One region of the Microbulbifer echini genome, then DNA from elsewhere that is predicted to be linked to it. Evidence: predicted binding sites of a transcription regulator. Region 1 holds the regulator's gene; each other region holds the start of a gene.
What was found. The regulator LexA, encoded in region 1, represses DNA repair genes until DNA is damaged. The targets are predictions, from matches to a motif close to ACTGTNTNTANANACAGT.
Positions count from the first base shown of each region.

Region 1 (6,455 bases):
TTTGCCTACCGGTGGGGGCAATAAGCAGCCTGTCGACGCAAAAGAGCGGGCAAGGCGTGCGGCTGAAACACGTAAACTCGCCCCCGAGGCGAAAGAGGCCTATAAGCGCAAGAAAAATCGTGAGCAGCTGATCAAGCGTATGGGTATTGATCCCGATCATGGCTGGCAGGCTCACTATGAAATTTTGCCGGGCAAAGAAAAGGTAGTCAGTGAGCTGCAAAAGCTTGCCGAGAATGCCGATCATATTTATCTGGCAACAGATTTGGACCGCGAGGGAGAGGCAATCGCCTGGCACTTGCGCGAAGCAATCGGTGGTAACGATGAGCGCTATCGTCGTGTAGTTTTTAATGAGATAACCAAATCTGCGATCCAGGAGGCCTTCAAAGACCCTGGGCGCCTGAATATTAACCGGGTACATGCGCAACAAGCTCGCCGTTTTCTCGATCGCATTGTGGGTTACATGGTATCCCCGCTCTTGTGGGAAAAGGTGGCCCGCGGCCTTTCTGCGGGTCGGGTTCAATCGGTGGCGGTGCGGCTCGTAGTCGAGCGCGAGCGTGAAATCCGCGCGTTCATCCCGGAAGAGTACTGGACGCTTTTTGCTGATACCGAGACCAGCAAAGCCAACAAGCTGCGTCTTGAAGTGAAAAAGCAGGCTGGGGAGGCTTTTCGCCCAACCAATGAAGCGGATGCGAGCCGTGCGGTTAAAGCACTGCAGGGCGGCCAGTTTGTCGTCAGCAGCCGGGACGACAAACCGACCAACTCCAAACCGGGGGCTCCGTTTATCACTTCGACACTGCAGCAGGCGGCAAGTAACCGTTTGGGCTTTAGTGTTAAGAAAACCATGACCCTGGCGCAGCGTTTGTATGAGGCTGGTCACATTACCTACATGCGTACCGATTCTACCAACCTGAGCAAAGAGGCCGTTGAGTCTGCACGCGACTATATTGGTGAGAATTTTGGGGGTAAATATCTTCCGGAAACAGCGAACAGCTACAGCAGCAAGGAGGGCGCGCAAGAGGCTCACGAAGCAATTCGCCCTTCCGATGTGCGTATTGCCCCAAATATGCTTTCCGGTGTCGAGCGCGATGCGGAGCGCCTTTACAATTTAATCTGGCAGCAGTTTGTCGCCTGTCAAATGACTCCAGCACAGTTCACTTCGACCTCCATTGTGGTGAGTGCCGGTGAATTTGAATTACGTGCTCGTGGCCGAGTGATTCGCTTCGATGGTTTTCTTAAGGTTGCGCCCGCTTCCGGTAAGAAAGATGAAGATTTGTTGCTGCCTGACGTGAAGGTTGGGGAAAAGCTCTCTCTGCAACAACTGGATTCGAAGCAACACTTTACCAAGCCGCCAGCACGCTTTAGTGAAGCCGCCCTGGTGAAGGAACTCGAGAAGCGTGGTATCGGCCGTCCGTCCACCTATGCCTCGATTATTTCCACGATTCAGGATCGCGGTTATGTGCGCCTTGAGAATCGCCGATTCTATGCTGAAAAAATGGGTGACATCGTCACCGATCGACTCAGCGAAAGTTTCAAAAACCTGATGGATTATGGTTTCACTGCAAGCCTGGAAGAATCCCTGGATGCGGTGGCCGATGGTGATAAGGGCTGGAAGCAGCTCCTCGATGAGTTTTATCAGGACTTCTCTTCGAGACTTGAGAAAGCCCAATCGAGCGAAGCGGGCATGCGCCGCAATGCTCCGACGGATACGGATATCGAGTGCGATAAATGTGGTCGTCACATGCAGATTCGTACTGGCTCTACCGGTGTTTTTCTCGGCTGTTCTGGCTACGCACTACCTCCTAAGGAGCGTTGTACCAACACCATGAACCTGGTTTCTGGTGATGAAGCTGTCGATGCCGATAAGGATGAGGAGGCGGAATCCCGCCTGCTGCGTGAGAAGCGCCGCTGTGGCAAATGCGGTACTGCCATGGATAGCTATCTGCTCGATGAGCAGCGCAAGTTGCACATTTGTGGCAATAATCCAGATTGTAATGGCTACGAAGTGGAGCAGGGCACATTCAAAATCAAGGGTTATGATGGGCCGATTATTGAGTGTGACAAATGCGGTAGCGATATGCAGTTGAAGTCCGGCCGCTTTGGGAAATACTTCGGTTGTACTAATGAAGCCTGCAAAAATACGCGCAAGCTACTGAAAAACGGTCAACCGGCGCCTCCCAAGATGGACCCGGTACCTATGCCTGAGTTGGCCTGTCAAAAGGTTGAGGATCACTATATTCTCCGCGATGGTGCCTCCGGATTGTTCCTGGCCGCCAGCCAGTTCCCCAAAAATCGTGAAACCCGCGCTCCCCTGGTAAAAGAACTACTGCCTCACCAAAGTGAGATTGATCCGAAGTACAGCTTCTTGTTCGCGGCACCTGCGCAAGACGATCAGGGCCGAGATACTGTAATTCGTTTCAGCCGTAAGACCCAAGAGCAATATGTTCAGTCTGAGGAGGAGGGTAAGGCAACCGGTTGGAAGGCCTTTTACCGCGATGGAGCCTGGAAGGTTGAAGCCGGTAGTAAGACTTCTACGGCCAAGCGGAAACCAGCAGCCAAGAAAGTAGTGGCGAAAAAGTAAATGAGTAACCCCTACACTGGACTCGTCACTTCTGCTCTTCGCAAGAGTCAATTGCTCTCCACGAGCCACTATGATTCCCCTCTTCATCGCCTGGCGCTTGAAGAGGGGGCACTGCTGCAGTTATGGAAAGCCTACCGGGCTTTCCTGGCAGAGCTTTCCCAGCAGTTGCAGTTAGGTTTTGAGACGGAATCCCTGCAGGTTATCGACGATAGCCTGCAAAGCCAGGGTAGGGCCAGTAGCGAGGTGAGGGAATTACAGTTACTGCTCTCAGAGCCCGAGAGCTGGTTGAGTGCGATGCTGTGCGCATGGAAACAACTTCTGCAGCTTTCTCTGGCCGAAGAAGTACAAGGACAGGAAAATCTAATCCCCACCCACAATATTGCGGGCCCTAGGCCAGTTACTCTATCCCTTGAAGTGCTTCTTGAATGGCATGCCTCTTTGAGTGAACTGGTACGCAGGCAGCGTACTAACCTTGAAGAGTGCTGAGGTCACACAGCACACTTCCTCTATCTGTTTGCGTCCACTGAAACTTCTAAATTGCCTGTGGTACACTGGGCGCAAACTGATGTGCGGTGAAGGGAAAGCAAATGTCCTCCGAAACTTTTGAGATTATTGAGCTGGCCAATGGCGAGGTGGCATTGCGCCGTGCCGGCCACGAGGAGGACCCTCTGGTGAGCATTCAATTCTCGGCGGAGAGTCTACAGTTTCTGCGAAAGCATAAAGTGGCAGTCGCTCGGGCAATGCTAGAAGCCGGTATTGAAGCTGTGCAAAATCTAGAAGACCTGGAGCCGGGCTACTTCGAGGAGGAGGAATCGATGCCGGTGAATCATACGATTCACTGATCAGAGTATCGGTTAAAACTATTCAACAGCGGCTATAAGCCGCTGTTGTTGTTTTTGGGGGATAGTTTTGGTGTGAGTTCGCAGGCTTTAAGAGGGCACTTAAGGGGTTTGGCGAATAACGCCAACGGCCAGGCCTTCAATGATAAAGTTCTTATCCCGCATATCTACCTGGATGGTCTCAAAATCTTCATTTTCCGGTAGGAGTTGCACCGTTGCCTGATTGCCCTTGCGGCGGAAGCGTTTTACGGTCACCTCCTCGTCAATCCGTGCAACCACAATCTGCCCGTTCCTAACTTGCTCTGTTTTCTGCACGGCAAGGAGGTCGCCATCGAGAATGCCGGCATTGCGCATGCTCATGCCGTGCACTCGTAGTAAGTAGTCAGCCGGCGGGTGAAAAAAGCTGGAGGGTAGATCGCAATAATCTTCGATGTGCTCTGTCGCAAGGATGGGGTGACCTGCGGCGACACGTCCGATAATCGGCAGCCCCGACTGGTGATCTGGAATCCGAATACCCCGCGAAGCGCCGGCAACCATTTCAATGGCTCCTTTCCGCGCCAGTGCTTTAAGGTGTTCCTCAGCCGCATTTGGTGAACGGAAGCCCAGTTCTTGGGCAATCTCCGCGCGAGTAGGGGGATAACCCGTATCATCCAGGTAGGCTTTAATCAGCTCTAATACTTGAGTCTGTCGTGCGGTGAGATTGGTCATAGAATTACCTAGCGTTTCTGTATTTTTATACAGGTGCTGGGATTATATACAGATTTGGGGCTCGCGCAATCCTATCACCGGTTCCTGTATGAGCTGCTACAGTGTTTATGAAAACAAGGAATGAAAGAAAAAGTTGAAAGAGCTGACAGCGAGGGAAAGTGATAATGCTGGATGCCAAGGTGGCCGAAGCTTGGAGAGTTCTTCGTATACAGTCTGAATTAGTGGATGGCATTGAGCGTTTAATCGCATTTAGAGGGGCGGTAACGGTATTTGGCAGTGCGCGTTTCTCCGAGCAAAGCCAGGAATATCAACAAGGGGTTAAGCTGGGGAAACTGCTAGCTGCGGAGGGGATACCCGTAATTACTGGTGGCGGGCCAGGCCTGATGGAGGCGTGTAACCGAGGTGCTTTCGATCAACCTGGTGCTTCAATTGGTTTGAATATTGAACTGCCTTTTGAGCAGGTGGCCAATCCCTATCAAGATGTTAATTTACATTTTCGATATTTCTTTGTGCGCAAGTTTTTATTTGTGAAGCAGGCGCTGGGCTTTGTGGGGTTGCCAGGGGGCTTCGGTACACTGGATGAATTATTTGAGGCGCTCACATTAGTACAGACTAGAAAGGTGCAGCACTTTCCAATTGTTTTAGTTGGAAAACGGTATTGGAGTGGTCTGTATGACTGGCTTGTAGATACGGTGCTAGAGCGAAATTGTATTGATGAGAGAGACCTGCACTTGTTCCAGGTGGTCGACACAGTGGAAGAGGCCGCCGATTTAATTTTGCAGCACATGCGTGGTCCAGGCTAAGCCGTTGGCCTGGGTTTTCAAGGCGCTCAGAGTCTAACTCCGCACAGGAAAACACAGCTTATCGGTGTAGTGATATACATCCCTATTCGGCGGATCAAACAGTGAGTCGGGCGGTTCATCGTTTTGATTAATGACTTCTGGCGATCTCTCGCTATGACTTAACGCGTCGTTCCCTGCGCTCCCCCAAAGAAAGCCTCAGCGCCATTCGTACTAGTTTGCCTATGTTGGGAAAGCGGTGTGCTCAGGCTGGTGGCGTTAAGCGTTCAGGTTATTCCCTCTATTTTCAACATCTCAACCGATTGCTTCCAAGGTAAAGGGAGTCTGTTTGGTGTGATATGCCGCCAGACTGGCGGCGGAATATGCTACTCTGGCCAGAGTTAAACAGCTGTTTTAAATGGTGGTTTGATACCTATGAGCCAGACCGATACTGTTAGCCGCATCTTGGACGCGGCAGAGGTTCTGTTCGCTGAACGAGGTTTTACCGAGACATCCCTGAGAACAATCACAAGTACAGCCGGTGTCAATTTGGCGGCAGTAAACTACCATTTTGGCTCCAAAAAGGAGCTGATACAGGCGGTTTTTGAACGCTTCCTGACCCCCTTTACCGGCGCATTGGAGGCGGAGCTTGACCGGCGTATTGCCTCAGGTCAGCCCCTAAGGGTCGAGGGCTTGCTGGAGAGCCTATACCGAGTGGGTCTGGGCGGCCTGCGTGCGCGAGGCCTCGACCCCCAGCGCTTTATGCGGCTACTGGGGTTGGCTTATACACAGTTCCAGGGGCACTTACGCCGTTTTATTGTGTCTCGGTATGGCGAGAGCTATCGCCGTTTTGCCGGCCTACTGGCTGAAGCCTTGCCGGGTGTAGATCCGGTTACTTTCTATTGGCGGCTGTATTTTATGCTGGGCGCCACCATCTTTACCCTGTCGAGCTACGATGCCATAGAAGCTATCCTGAAAGAGGATTTTGGTGCTCAGAGCAGTTTGTCAGAAACTCTGGAGCGCTTGGTGCCCGCGGCTTCGGCAATGCTGAAGGTAGAGGTGGGTTGAGCCCCGTAGTGGGTGAATCATCGAGGAACTGTATATGTCTACATCACTTGGACCGGTGATGATTGATATCGAGGGACAGGAACTCACCAGTGGAGATTGTGAGCTTTTACGCAATCCTCTAGTAGGTGGATTGATTTTCTTTGCACGTAACTATCGAGATCGCGTCCAGCTGGAGGCGTTAATCGCTTCTATCCGTTCGCTTCGCCCCGATATTCTGCTGGCAGTTGATCAGGAGGGGGGCCGAGTGCAGCGGTTCCGAGAGGGGTTTACCCGATTGCCTTCCATGCAGAAGTTATCTGCCCTGGCGTCAGAGGCTCAATTACGCGATGTAGGCTGGTTGCTTGCGGCCGAGTTGCTGGCGGTGGGTGTTGATTTTAGTTTTGCCCCAGTTTTGGATGCCGATGACCGGCAGAGTCGGGTGATTGGGGACCGCAGTTTTTGTTCTGACCCCAAGCGCTTGACTGCCATTGTAAGGCCGTTTAT
Region 1 is NZ_JBGMEL010000019.1:55,309-61,763, forward strand. Features, by position in the region: gene topA (type I DNA topoisomerase) at 1-2,578, shown strand, start outside; gene ACCI51_RS16520 (DUF6586 family protein) at 2,579-3,064, shown strand; gene ACCI51_RS16525 (hypothetical protein) at 3,166-3,420, shown strand; gene lexA (transcriptional repressor LexA) at 3,520-4,125, opposite strand; gene ACCI51_RS16535 (LOG family protein) at 4,290-4,928, shown strand; gene ACCI51_RS16540 (TetR/AcrR family transcriptional regulator) at 5,340-5,972, shown strand; gene nagZ (beta-N-acetylhexosaminidase) at 6,007-6,455, shown strand, end outside.

Region 2 (6,455 bases), on a different contig from region 1:
ACCCGAAATCTACCTTGATCTCGTTCAATCGTGCTGGCGGGGTGACCAGTGCCGTGGTGTTCCCGGCAATTAGCACTTGGGATAAGGCTGCCGTTGAAGCTCAGAGAGTATTTGCCGGGCGTGGCTTTGCGATCAAACTTAATGGTGAGTTTGATAGTGTTGAAGCGAAAGATGTTGCCCAGAAAGCCTATCTCGGGGAGACCGGTGCCCAGTTGGCAGGCGGCAGCCGCGCTAATGCCTTTGCCAAGGTTGAAAGCGCTCTAAGCCAAGCCAGGGAGTACCGGGATAATCGTGCGGCAATTCGCAAAGGGGATTGGCGCGAACTGGACTACAGTTTGGCGGATCTGGAAGCACTGCAACCAGTGATCAATGGCACGGAACCTTTGTTGATCACTGTCAATCGCGCCAGTGATATCTTGGTCGCTATTGAGTTGGCCCAGGCTTTTAATGTGAAGCTGGTGGTACTCGGTGCTGCCGAGGGTTGGATGGTGGCCGATCAGCTGGCCCGGGCCCAGGTACCCGTTGTGATCGATGCGATTGACAACTTGCCGATCTCCTTCTCCAGTCTGGGAGCGCGCTTCGATAATGCCGCGCTGCTGACAAAAGCTGGCGTTAAGGTGGCCATTAGTGGCCCGGGCTATGCTTCCACCCACAATGTGTATCTCTCCCGTCAGTCTGCGGGTAATGCAGTTGCCCACGGCTTACCCTATGAAGAGGCGCTCAAGAGTATCAGTAGTAATGTGGCGGATATTTTCAATCTCGATGGCGGGACTCTGGAGAAAGGCGCAACGGCCGATGTAGTTGTCTGGAGCGGAGATCCGCTGGAAGTGACGAGCTATCCAGAGCAGGTGCTGATTGGTGGTGAGCCGCAATCTCTGGTCACCCGTTCAACCCGCTTACGCGATCGCCACCTGAAGCCAGGAAAGGGGTCGGGTTTTGGGTACCGCCACTGACAGACAATAGCGGCTGATCAAAAAGAGTGGGCTCTGCCCGCTCTTTTTTTGCCCACTAAGAATGAACAAAAAGGCCCACTCGCTTGTGACCCATTGATGTGGTCGGGGAAAGGGTGGTGGCGATATATTTGTTGTTCACCGGATTAATAAGAGGAGGCGAGGGCCCATGGCCAATATAACAGCGCTGTATACCAGCCTTTGTGCAATTTTGATTCTCTACTTAGCGGGTCGGGTGGTGCAATTTCGCCGTACTAAACGTGTGGGCATTGGAACAGGCGATGATCGCTGCAATGAGGTTCGTGTACGGGTGCATGCAAATGCGGTTGAATATACCCCCATTGCGTTGTTACTTCTGTTGGTTGCCGAGCTGGGTGGCCTTCCAGATATTTGGTTGCATGGGTTTGGGATTGCATTTCTTCTCTCCCGCGTTTTCCACGCTTATGGTTTGACCGCAGGCAAGGGCGGTACACATACAGGGCGTTTCTGGGGCACTGTGATTAGCTGGCTGGTGATATTGATACTGGCCGCAGTTAATATCGTAATATCGGTGAAGTCTCTGTAGGGCAATCAACGGTAATGTGGGGTGTAGAGCGCTTAAAAGCTAAAAAAGCCCGGTTGAACCGGGCAGAGTACAGGGATAAAACGATAGGTTTTTACTGGTTGGCGGCGAAAGGCGTTACTGTCTCAGCAGAGGGATCTTCGCCGTGATCCTCATCTTCCAGCAGGACTTCCGGTTTGCCCTTGCAGGCTTTGGCTAGTGCATCACGGCGCTTGGCCAGTAGCAAGCCGATTTCTTCACTCACTTGCTCATCAATACCTTCAACACTCCGCTCAATCAGCGTGGTAATGTTGGCGGCAAGCTCCAGCATCTTATCGTGTTCTTCAGCATCTTTTTTGTTGTCGAACATAGCTCCGTCTCGATCACATTTCCAAACAGCTACTACGGCCATAATATGCCTCCCAATTGCCCTTCAGACATTCCAGTTTGTTTGTATGGCTATACGGTAACTGTATATATATTCAGTGTCAATGGTGGCTCCTGTAGAAATACAGGATGGGGAATTGCGGTTAGATGAGCCGCCATTGCGATGGCCGGGCTACCGGAAATTGTGGTAACTGTCATAATGCCGTCCTGCAGCCGGGTGTACTCCCCCCAGGCACCCGAGCTGCAATCTCCGCAGTAAACAGGCCTATTTCGGGCCTGTTTTTTTGCTCGGTGAATAGGTGCGTTTTGTATCGGAGAGGAATCAGGCTCTTAGTGAGAAGTGATACAAGGGCGAGAGAGTGGGCGCACGGGGCGCCCGAGCGGCTCGCTCACATTAGGCCAGCTAAATAGTCAGCACCAAGCGAGCGGCCAAGCCTATCAGCAGCAAGCCAAACAGTTGTTGAATACGGTGGCCAAGATGTTTGCTCACCAGTTGGCGCTTGCGGCTGGCATGGACAGTCAAGGCCACGATGCAGTACCAGAGAGTATCCACTCCGGAGACCATGGCGGCCATACCCAGTTTGGTAGCGAGGGCTTGTTGCTCTGAGACGAACTGGCTGAACAGGGCGGTAAAGAACACAGCGATTTTCGGATTAAAGAAAGCCACCCCAAAACCCTGCACGATAGATCGGCGAACACTCAAGTGAGGAGCTTCCAGCTGCGTAGCCGCCGAGCCCGGTGCCGGTGCGCTTAAAGCCTTCCAGCCCAGGTACAGCAGCATCGCCGCACCACCCCACTGCAAGATGCTAAACAGAAGCGGCGAACTGGTGATCAGTACCGCGAGGCCGAAGGCCGTCAGTGCCGCGTAAATGGCAACGCCCGCACCGTGTGCTATAGCACTGGCTAAGCCCTGCTGAAGGCCGGAAGTTGAACAACGCATCACAATTAAAAGACTGGGACCAGGTGACATGGCCCCGAGGGCGCAGATGCCTGCAAGTGATAACCAACCGAGTAAATCCATTATTTAAAGCCGCCCCCTTGAGCCAGCCAGCGTTTCTCTTCTTCTGTGGAAACACGGCCGAGGGCCGCATTGCGGTGCGGATAGCGGCCAAACTGCTCGATAACCGCTTGGTGGGCCAGGGCATATCGATAGTGAGTGGCAAGATAGGGGGCAATCGTCTCATTATCCCCATGGCGCTTCTGCAATTGGGCGAAGTATGCCACGGAGCGCCGCTGAATAGAGGGTTTTTCACTGTGCTCCAGGGGCATACCAATAAAAGTCTGTTGGAATACCCCGAGTTCCTGCTCTTCTCCCCGTTGCAATATCGCCTCGCAGATATCGAGGGCTAGCGGGTCACCCCGGAAGGCGAGATGCGTACCACGATGAATATTGCGAGCAAATTGGTCACACAGTAACAAGAGGGCGAGTTCACCGGCCAGGCTTTGGCGCCAGTGCTCCAGCTTACCCTCCAAAGCCTCGTTGGTAACTTCTGCAAAGTCTCTCGCTATTTGCAAGTCCAGCTTTGGGTCTGCTAAAAACCAGCGCCTTTGGCATTCCTGCGAGGAATGGTAATCCAGAGTGTGGCCACCAAACCAGAAAGTCAAAATCTCCTTAATGCCAGGCATTTATTTGCCTCCCGAGCTAAAAGCGCGATTATTGCGACATTTATACTTGCTGGTCCAGTGTGGCTAGAAAGTATGTCCTTACAAGGGTGGCCCTAAGAAAAAAATTCTGCGCCTGCATCCAAACTCGTTTCTGGACCCGTCATAGAAGCGTACAAGGAAAATCGATCAGGAGGTCACAATGTTTACTGCGAAATCACTTAAGAAGGTACAATTTTGCGCCGCACTGATGCTGGCGCTTGGCGGCATGCAGGTCGGTCATGCAGGGGCGACTGAGCTGGGATTTTCCGTGGAGGATATCCATCGGCAGCTTACTGAGAAAACGGATCAGCATTTTTTGCAAAAGCTCAGTGAATGCAAGGCAATAGATAATGGCCAGGGCAGCGACCTCCGTTATCCGGTACGTATTGCCAAAGAAAAGGTCCGCCACGGCGCTACACCAAGCCCTTACAGCAGAGGTCGTATTACGGTCATGTAGTGTGACAGGGCCCCCCAACCCGACGGTTACCAGTAGAAAAAAGACAACGATAGAGAGTAAGTAATGAGAGCGAGCAATTCACAATCCCTGCAGGTAGCTGCCCGCTGGGTGGTAGCACTGACGGTAACGTTTGCCGCCCTGGGCAGCTGGGCCCAGGAAGGCAGCGGCACAATGCCCGAACCACCACTGCCACCGGTACTAGAAAATGAGGTACCCAAGTCCGATACACGTGTACGGATTATGCGCGATGACGACGGTGTATTAATTATCAAATCTCAGGGAGAGGACGGCGGGCGCAGCGAGGTTCAGGTGGACCTGGGTGCTGAATTTGGCGGCCCCTTGAGTCAGCGAATAATCGAGAGGCTTGAGAGTAAGGGCATTCTCGATGAGCGTGGTCAAGTCGTTGAAGAGGCCCTGGATAGCGTGCCAGAGAACGTGGAAATCGGGCTTTCGAAGCGCCATGAAGAGGGTTCCAGGGCTTGGAGCGGGAGAGAGCACTATTCAGAAAATATGTTTGACTGGCTGGTACCCGTTGTTGCCCTCATCTGTGTTTTTGGTATGCCAGTGTTGATTGTCTGGCTAGTGACACAAAATAGTTACCGCAAAAAGCAACTGGTAATGGAAAACATCAACCGTATGGTGGCCGATGGCCGCGATGTCCCCCCTGAAATGCTCGATATGCTGGAGGGCAACAGCCCCAGGAACCCCAATGATCGAGGGATCACACTGATAGCGATTGGCGCAGCAGTATTTATCTGGCTCACAGCTCTGACGGGAATCGGGGTGGGTAGCCTGGGACTGATCCCACTGTTCATCGGCCTGGCCCGCTTTATCAACTGGAAGCTCGATAACAAGCAGGTGTAGGACCGGGAATATGGACCTCAATGACGAGGAATTGATCAGGCGCACCGTCAAAAGCGGGGACCAGCGGGCTTACGCCCAGCTGGTTCGTCGCTATCAGTCACAGTTGCGATTCTCGCTCCGTCAACTGTGCGATGGCGACCAAGGCTTGGCGGACGATATGGCGCAGGAGGCTTTTATTAAAGCCTACAAGGCACTGCCTGCATTTCGGGGGGATGCTCAGTTTAGCACTTGGCTCTACCGTATTGCCTACAATCTCGTAATGAGCCATAAACGCAAGAATGCACCGGAGGTGGATCAAGAGGCGGTGGACCGGGCCCAGGCTGAAGAGACTGTGGAAGAGTCTCAGCGTTTGGGGATGGCTAGGGACTTAAACTCGGCAATGGGCGCCCTGAGCGATGCTCAGCGCCAAGCCATACACTTATGTATGCAGCGGGGTTTCTCCCATGAAGAGGCGGCAAGTATTATGAAGCTGCCGCTAGGTACGGTAAAATCCCATGTTAACCGCGCGCGGGCAAAGCTACAGAGCTTATTGCAGCCGTGGCGCGAGGAGGTGGTTAATGGCTAACTTTGAACAGCGCAACACAAGGGGAAATACCTTGGCTGATTTAGCGATAGAGGGCAAGGACCCACAGTTTGATGCCTGGCTAGCAGAGCAGCTGCAGTTCGATGAACCTTACCTCGATGATGACGGCTTCTGCGAGAATGTGATGGCAAAGCTGCCTGCGCCCTCGCAACAGAGTGAGCGCCGAGCAAGCCGCTTCCAATACGTGGCCGTGCTGGCAGCCTCCGGCATCGTTGCCTGGCAATTTCCATTTGGCGAAGTGTTGAGTGAAGCTGCGCGTCAGTCCATCAGCCTATATAGTTTGGTTGGCGTGGGAATGCTCTCCTCACTAGTGGTCATGGCTGGTGGTATTTTCGCCGCCCGTCGCTGAATACCTGGAGGCACGTAAGGGCATTATTCAAGGTTCAGGCCTGCTTCTAGCAATATTAGAGGTGGGCTAGTAGATTTATTTCTGACAATCCTTGTCCTACCTTCGTGCTTCTCTCCCCCCCCCTTTTTTGTTTCGCTGCTCCCAAATGGTTTGATTTTGACTGCTTGCTAACTGAGATTGACTGAAAATTAAATTCCGCTCCGTAGAGGGAGTTTCCTGTCATTTTTTCAGAAGCTCTTTCTTATTTGTTTGGACTGTTTGTCAGTTTAAACTGCACGAGGATAACAGGAAGCTCTACTCTAACTTCTCTATTGACCTTTAGCGTGAGAAATAAAGTCTTAAGTAGTCGAGCTTCAGTCAGATTTACGCAGCTTTTTCTCCTTACTATGTTGAGTAACTTATATGGGTTACATCGAAAATCGCATTTTCCTCGGCTAGGTGCCGGCATTAGCCGATATCCGAAAAAAAATCATGTGCACTTGGTAAGTCTCCATATTCTTCCCAGTAAATTGCCTGAGCTAAAAGTGTTGTGTTTTGGATTGTTTTTAGCTTTTGGCGCGATTTTTCTAGAATGTCTAGCCCTGCTTTTTCAATGTGCGGCTTAATAATTGTCAAAATTCGATTCCAGCTATTAGTTTCACTCTCTTGATTTGGTGCCCATGAGGGGGGTAGGTTATTAG
Region 2 is NZ_JBGMEL010000016.1:94,358-100,812, forward strand. Features, by position in the region: gene ACCI51_RS15550 (amidohydrolase family protein) at 1-953, shown strand, start outside; gene ACCI51_RS15555 (MAPEG family protein) at 1,120-1,515, shown strand; gene ACCI51_RS15560 (YebG family protein) at 1,607-1,903, opposite strand; gene ACCI51_RS15565 (LysE family translocator) at 2,282-2,899, opposite strand; gene ACCI51_RS15570 (DUF924 family protein) at 2,899-3,504, opposite strand; gene ACCI51_RS15575 (hypothetical protein) at 3,683-3,979, shown strand; gene ACCI51_RS15580 (DUF6249 domain-containing protein) at 4,043-4,843, shown strand; gene ACCI51_RS15585 (sigma-70 family RNA polymerase sigma factor) at 4,854-5,408, shown strand; gene ACCI51_RS15590 (hypothetical protein) at 5,401-5,775, shown strand; gene ACCI51_RS15595 (hypothetical protein) at 6,223-6,455, opposite strand, start outside.
Region 2: ACCI51_RS15560 (YebG family protein) is a predicted target of LexA. The motif match lies at 1,961-1,978, and genes of this name have one in related genera.

Region 3 (6,455 bases), on a different contig from region 1:
AACGGGAAATACAACTTCAACCCAGGGATGATAGACCGGCAATACCCTCGAGGCCTTTACAGCCACTGCACAGAGCAACGCACTCAAGTTAATTTCATGAGCTTTTCCATATAAGGATAGCGACTGCAACAGCGCAGGTGACCGTTCTCGATAAGTCGCCTGACTACGACGTTTAGATGCGGGGGCCGGGGATTCCACTGGCCACAAGGTCAGCCCCTGTTTATGGTATAGTAAAACCTCCCGGCCAATTTGTCCCGCTGCCTTCAAGTGATCAGTGACCCCGCTGTACATAGGCAAGGGGTTCAACTTAGTCTTAAATCCATCTTGGATAAAAAAATCTAAATAACAAAACATTATCATAATGGAGCGCCCATCAATTGCGGCATGATTAGTCAACACGGCCGCCCACTCCACTAAACCATCGCTATTACTAAAAAGACGAACTCGATAAGAATATTTATCCACCTGAATTTTTTTATTACCAAGTAGAGAATATTCTTTTCCAAAATTAAACGGCTTTTTTAGCACCTGAATCTCAAATGGAACGCTTGCAAAATCTACATCAAAGCGCCAAAAAAGAGAATCCCCCCTTACAACGCGCGCCTGCAGCATCGGATGCATACCATGCAGTAGCGCAAAAGCCCTTTGCAATACCTCGACCTTCAGGGACTCACAGATCCTGACAAAGGAGAGCAACTGAACCCCACCGCAAGACCATCTAGTCAACTCAGTAAATAATGCCTCCTGGTATCCCAGAGGACGTGAAAAGGGCTTGTACTGCATAAGTTTTCTTTGCCGTGTTTTCAGGTATCGACAACGAATTAAATAGTATAGAGAGAGCTAACCGAACCAACGAGACTAACTGTCAAATTGGAGCGAATTTAGCATTCCCATAAAGTGACTTATAAAACACAAAGCACTTTCTCTACTGGTGAGTGGTTCACAATAGCCAAAAGAAAAAATGCTTTCACTTTTTGTAGTCTCCGTAGCTATCATCATTGGATGTGCGCCATGAGTTTGAACCGTCATAGCGACTCTTAAATCGAAAAAAGTAAGCTCACCCACCAGAGATTCTAAACAACCAACATCAGAAATACATATCCCGGAGACAAAATTTGGTTTTTTAGCTGCGTAAAAATCTGCTTTTTCTATGATTTCAGCCAACTTATATTCAGGCCTTTGCTCGGCCAAGCGCAAGCTCTCTCGCCTTAAAATAAAAGATAATTTATCTTGCAACAATGAAGCTAGTGACATCACACTTTTACAACACAGATCGGGTGACACCACCAAGTCTACGAAAGAAATATATTCGCCAATAACATCAAAACTGATGGGCGGATTACAGAGGCTACGTATATTTACCGGCAATAAAATATCATTCCAAAGACCACTATTAGGAAGACATTTTCCAGCATAAATCGCCACGGCGCTATACAGGGCTGCAAGTTTTACCCTATGTTTTTTTGCGAGATCATGTAACCTTACGATCGACTCAGCAGGTATTTTCCTATAAGTTGCCATCCCCACCCGTTGAGGTGCAGCAGCAGGCTTTTCAACTAACCACGGCACAGGAACTTCTTCTGCAACAGGGAGGGGTATCTTTTTTTCTTGCCCACCTTTATACAAATATTGCTCGACTGCCTGCAGAAACGGAAGTGATTTAGAGGGTGTGCAAAGCTTACCCTTTAAGTAATCATCTAGATAACGAAACAAAATCACAATAGATATTGCATCCATTGCAGCATGATTAACAGTGACAGCTATCCAGGCCACTTGCCCCGAAGAGTTTACATAGATAGTAACTCTGTACGACATTTTCTCCAGAATTACTGGGTGGATTCCCTGGAGATAGAACTCCCTTTCGAAGTCCAAAGTGCCATCGAGAATACGGACATCAAATTCTATCGAGCTAAAATCAACGTCACACCGCCACTGTAGATGCATCCCCCTTTCTACACGCGCCCGGAGCATCGGGTGTAATTGATGCACAAATGAAAACGCCTGCTTTATTAAACTCACATTAACAGGCATACATACTCGAAAAAATGCAACCCCCTGAACAGCGCCATTAGACCTATCAGTCAATTCAATGGATAGAGCCTCATTTCTGCCAACTTCTCGTGTGAACGGCATGAATTTCACAGAAACAACCACACATGATGACACATCACACAGACAACATTACTGACAATGACAAGAACATCAAAGCATGCAAACTGAACCTGGTGTGATAGCCAGTCATTAAACACCTAAAAATTATTAATAGCAGAAACGTTTAGGCCCCTAAAACATGTGAATACATCAGGTAAGCAGCACACAATATTAGCAGTAGCCCCATCGCCAGATTAAATACTTTGAGTGAGAACTCACCATTCAAAAACAGGCGAATTTTATCTCCAGCAAAAGCCCAAAGAGCCAGGGACAGATAACAAACAAAAAAGTATATAAGCACAAAATAAAGAAGGCTTGACTGATTATGCGGACTGGAGAATAAGGCAACCCCAGATACGCAGGCTACCCAAGCTTTTGGGTTTAACCACTGCAAGAGAAAACCCTCATAGAAGCGGGGTAGCGATCTTTCAGCAACATCAATCTTATCCGTGGGCGCAGAGGCTATCTTATAACCCATATAGATGACATACGCGCACCCAGCAACTGCGAGGAAGTGCAAAATTTGGGGGTAGCTATCCAACAACTGATAAAAACCAAAACCAATGGCAGCAAGCAACAAAGTGAAACCTATTGTTGCCCCAGATACAAATGGAATAGTACGAGCAAAACCATGCTGTACACCCGATGAGATGATAACCATATTAACAGGTCCCGGCGTGATTGACATCGTCAAAGAGAAACCAAACATAGCTAATAGCAAAGACATACTTAACCCTTATAGTTTTTAATATTTCAGAAAAATAGGATACCGCTACAGGGCGATTAACTCTAAAAAAAATGAATATAAATTTTCAGCAACTTTAACCCCTGACAACAATACCGCCAACAATGACCAGTAAGGAAGTCAAACTGAAGGAATTGATCAGCCATCAAACTTAATATTCTGTACCAGCTTTCACCTTCATCAAAAAACCCAAACGGAAAAACACACCACAAAATTCACTAACAAATTTTCATCGAACAATATCGTAGATATCACACCTAAAATTTTTGTAAGCAACCTCACTTAATCTTTGCCCCCACATACTTACCTCCGAGAATAACAGGGGGATTGAAAAGGTACTATCCGATATACGCAATGCTTCAAAAAAAGATTCTGCTCATCCTGAGAGCATAGGATTTGAGACACCGTCCCAAAGTGAGCAGATGTCAGAAACCTCTGTACCCCTTAAACATAAGACCTCTAAAGTCCATTCTTGGACCATCAACGATACATCTGCTCACTGGCAAAAAATCCGTGGGAGCGGTAAAATTCCATCCAGGCTTTCCTATGAGCCGATCAATTCGGCTCAACGCGTTAATAGAAACAATAAAATTTAACGAGACAGGCTATTTAAAGCCCTGATATTTACTTTGTAAAGCTTTTGCGAATCACAAATTCACCCCGACAAGGGACTCTCTATGAATTCAGAAAAGAAAATAAAGGCACTCCTCACGCAGCTTTATGATTTAGTCTCTGGCCCAGAATATTTTAAGCGTAACTGGCAGGAGCAACTGGAATTATTTACTCCCTATGCCAAGATGATCCGCACTTCAGTGGACCGTCAAGGTAATCCTCAGGCACTGGTTATGGATATTCAGGATTACCCTGAAAATTTTCAGCAGTTGGTACAAGGAGCGGCTTTCTATGAGGTCGAGACTCACAGTGTCATCGAGTCTTTTGGCAATATTGCCCACGCCTTTAGTACGTATGAGGCCTGGAGAGATAGCGATAAAACCCAGTTTATCAAGAGAGGAATCAACAGTATCCAGCTCTACAATGACGGTCGCTCCTGGAAGATCGTTAATATGATCTGGGATGATGAACGACCAGGTCTCACAATACCCCCCAAATACAATTCCGTAGCCGCCTTATAAGCTGAACCTAGGGCATACACACCGCTAGCCAACCGCTGGCAGCCAGTCCTATTGAGGGGTCCGTAAGGCCGTATGCCGAACACTGGAAGCAAGTGCTCTGTCGCTCGGCGTAATCTGCCTGCCAGTGACTACCCAGTCCAGACCATCATAAAGATAACTAGCCCATTGCTTTGTATCGAGATGAAATCGTAAACTGTACAAACATACAGCCCATTAAGTCGCAATGAAACGTAGAGAGCCCGACAAACCACAACCCTTTTACAAGGGACGCGGCGCAGCCAGTAATATCACCGGCCGCTTTGCCGAACACTCGAGCACTCGTGAAAGCGATGGCTGGCAAACTGAAGCAGAACCTCTGGAACAACTGCTGACGACTTCAATTGAAGAAAAAGCAAAGTCAATTATCGCAACCAATCAGTCACCAGATATCCCCTTTACCCAGTCTATCAATCCCTATCGGGGTTGTGAGCACGGTTGTGTTTATTGCTATGCCAGGCCGGCCCACGCTTATATGGACCTATCTCCCGGCCTGGATTTTGAAACCAAGATCTTTTTTAAGCCAAACGCGGCGGAATTGCTGGAGAAGGCCCTGCGCAAGCCGAACTATGTCTGCAGCCCTATCGCCTTGGGAGCGAATACCGACCCCTACCAGCCCCTAGAAAAAGAAAAGGGGATAACTCGTACACTGCTAGAAGTGATGCAAAAGTTTCGCCAACCAGTAACCATTATCACTAAAAGCCAGTTAATTTTACGGGATCTCCCTATCCTTGCTGAAATGGCCCAGGATAACCTCGCTCAAGTAGCAGTGAGTGTGACAACATTAGACAATGACTTAAAAAGGAAGCTGGAGCCACGTACCGCCGGACCCAAGGCGCGTCTGCGCACGATTGGAGCATTGAGTGAAAACGGGATACCCACGGCGGTACTTGCCGCGCCGATGATTCCAGCTCTCAATGACTGTGAACTAGAGGCCATCTTAAAATCCGGGAGAGAATCGGGTGCTGAACGGGCGGCCTATATATTGCTACGCCTCCCCTATGAAGTGGCACCACTTTTTCGCGAGTGGCTCGCGATACACTACCCGCACAGAGCTGACCATGTCATGAGTTTGATACAGCAGAGCCGAGGCGGGCAGGATTATCAAAGTGATTTTTCCCAGCGGCGCCAGGGTACTGGGGTTTTCGCCCAACTGCTGCGCCAACGTTTTATTGTCGCCATCAGGAAACTGGGCTTAAATCACCGACGCCTACTTTTAGATTGCAGCCAATTTGATCCACCACCTCAGGCTGGAGAGCAGCAGTGTCTTTTTTAATGAGCTATAACGCCTCGGCAAGTTGTCATCTGAAAATAATTTAATGAATACTTGGTTTGTTTATTTAATCCGCACCGCAAATGGCTCCCTCTACACCGGAATTACCAGAGACATTCAACGACGCTTTGCCGAGCACAGTACCGGTGGCCCCAAGGCCGCCAAGGCCCTTCGCGGAAAAGGGCCTCTCACCTTAGAATACCAAGCACAAACGCAAAACAAATCAACGGCATTGAAGCTGGAAATAGCGATCAAGAAGTGGCCTAAACAAAAAAAGGAAGCGCTTATCGCCGGGACTCAAGCGTTACCGCAACTCCCCAGCTAACCGGTCTCTGCGCTATAGTTCACCATGAACTTCAATCACTTATCGCCTAGAGAGTAACCAGGCTACTTCCTGAGCGGGTACCAGGCCTTTCAAACCACCGAGCACATCTCGGGAAGCCAACTTTTTCACATGGTAATTTGCATTGTAATGATCATAAATTTCGCGGGAACTGATCGAAAAGGGTGGGCCGCTTAACTGGGACTGCTCATATTCAAAGGATATCAGTAGCTGCGGAACCACTTTAGTGACCGCCATAAGGTGCTGTGTATACCGTTGACGAATATCCGCAGGCAATGCGACCAAGGCTGCCCGGTCATAAATGGCAGAGACATCGCGCAAATGTTTCTCAGTTAAGTCAAAAATGTCGCCGACAAAAATTTCAATATTTTTCGCCCAATAGCGCTTAAGCTCTCCGGCCTGCTCAATTTCGGGTATTAATTCCAGCTCCATGAAAAGCTGCTGTACCGCCAGCTCGCTTAATTCGGCACCAACAACTCCATAGCCACGAGATAATAACCAGGCAATATCCCGAGTCTTGCCACAGAGCGGGATAAACACCCGGTCACCTTTTGACAAAGAGAGCTCGGCAAAAAATTCCGACAGCAGGGAATTTCCGCTGGCCTCATGAAAACCAATATCATTTCTCTTCCATTTCTCATGCCAATATGTTGTTTCCATACCGCACCCCCATGTGCATTGTTGCGAAAATTACCGACCAGCTAAACCATAAATTTAGAGTGTCGCAGAATACAAAAGGTACTCCAGCTCAGAATCCTCGCCAGAATTTGGAAC
Region 3 is NZ_JBGMEL010000003.1:266,765-273,219, reverse strand. Features, by position in the region: gene ACCI51_RS05010 (phthiocerol/phthiodiolone dimycocerosyl transferase family protein) at 1-783, opposite strand, end outside; gene ACCI51_RS05005 (condensation domain-containing protein) at 859-2,142, opposite strand; gene ACCI51_RS05000 (LysE family translocator) at 2,276-2,878, opposite strand; gene ACCI51_RS04995 (hypothetical protein) at 3,574-4,029, shown strand; gene ACCI51_RS04990 (PA0069 family radical SAM protein) at 4,253-5,341, shown strand; gene ACCI51_RS04985 (GIY-YIG nuclease family protein) at 5,385-5,663, shown strand; gene tmpT (thiopurine S-methyltransferase) at 5,703-6,341, opposite strand.
Region 3: ACCI51_RS04990 (PA0069 family radical SAM protein) is a predicted target of LexA. The motif match lies at 4,222-4,239, and genes of this name have one in related genera.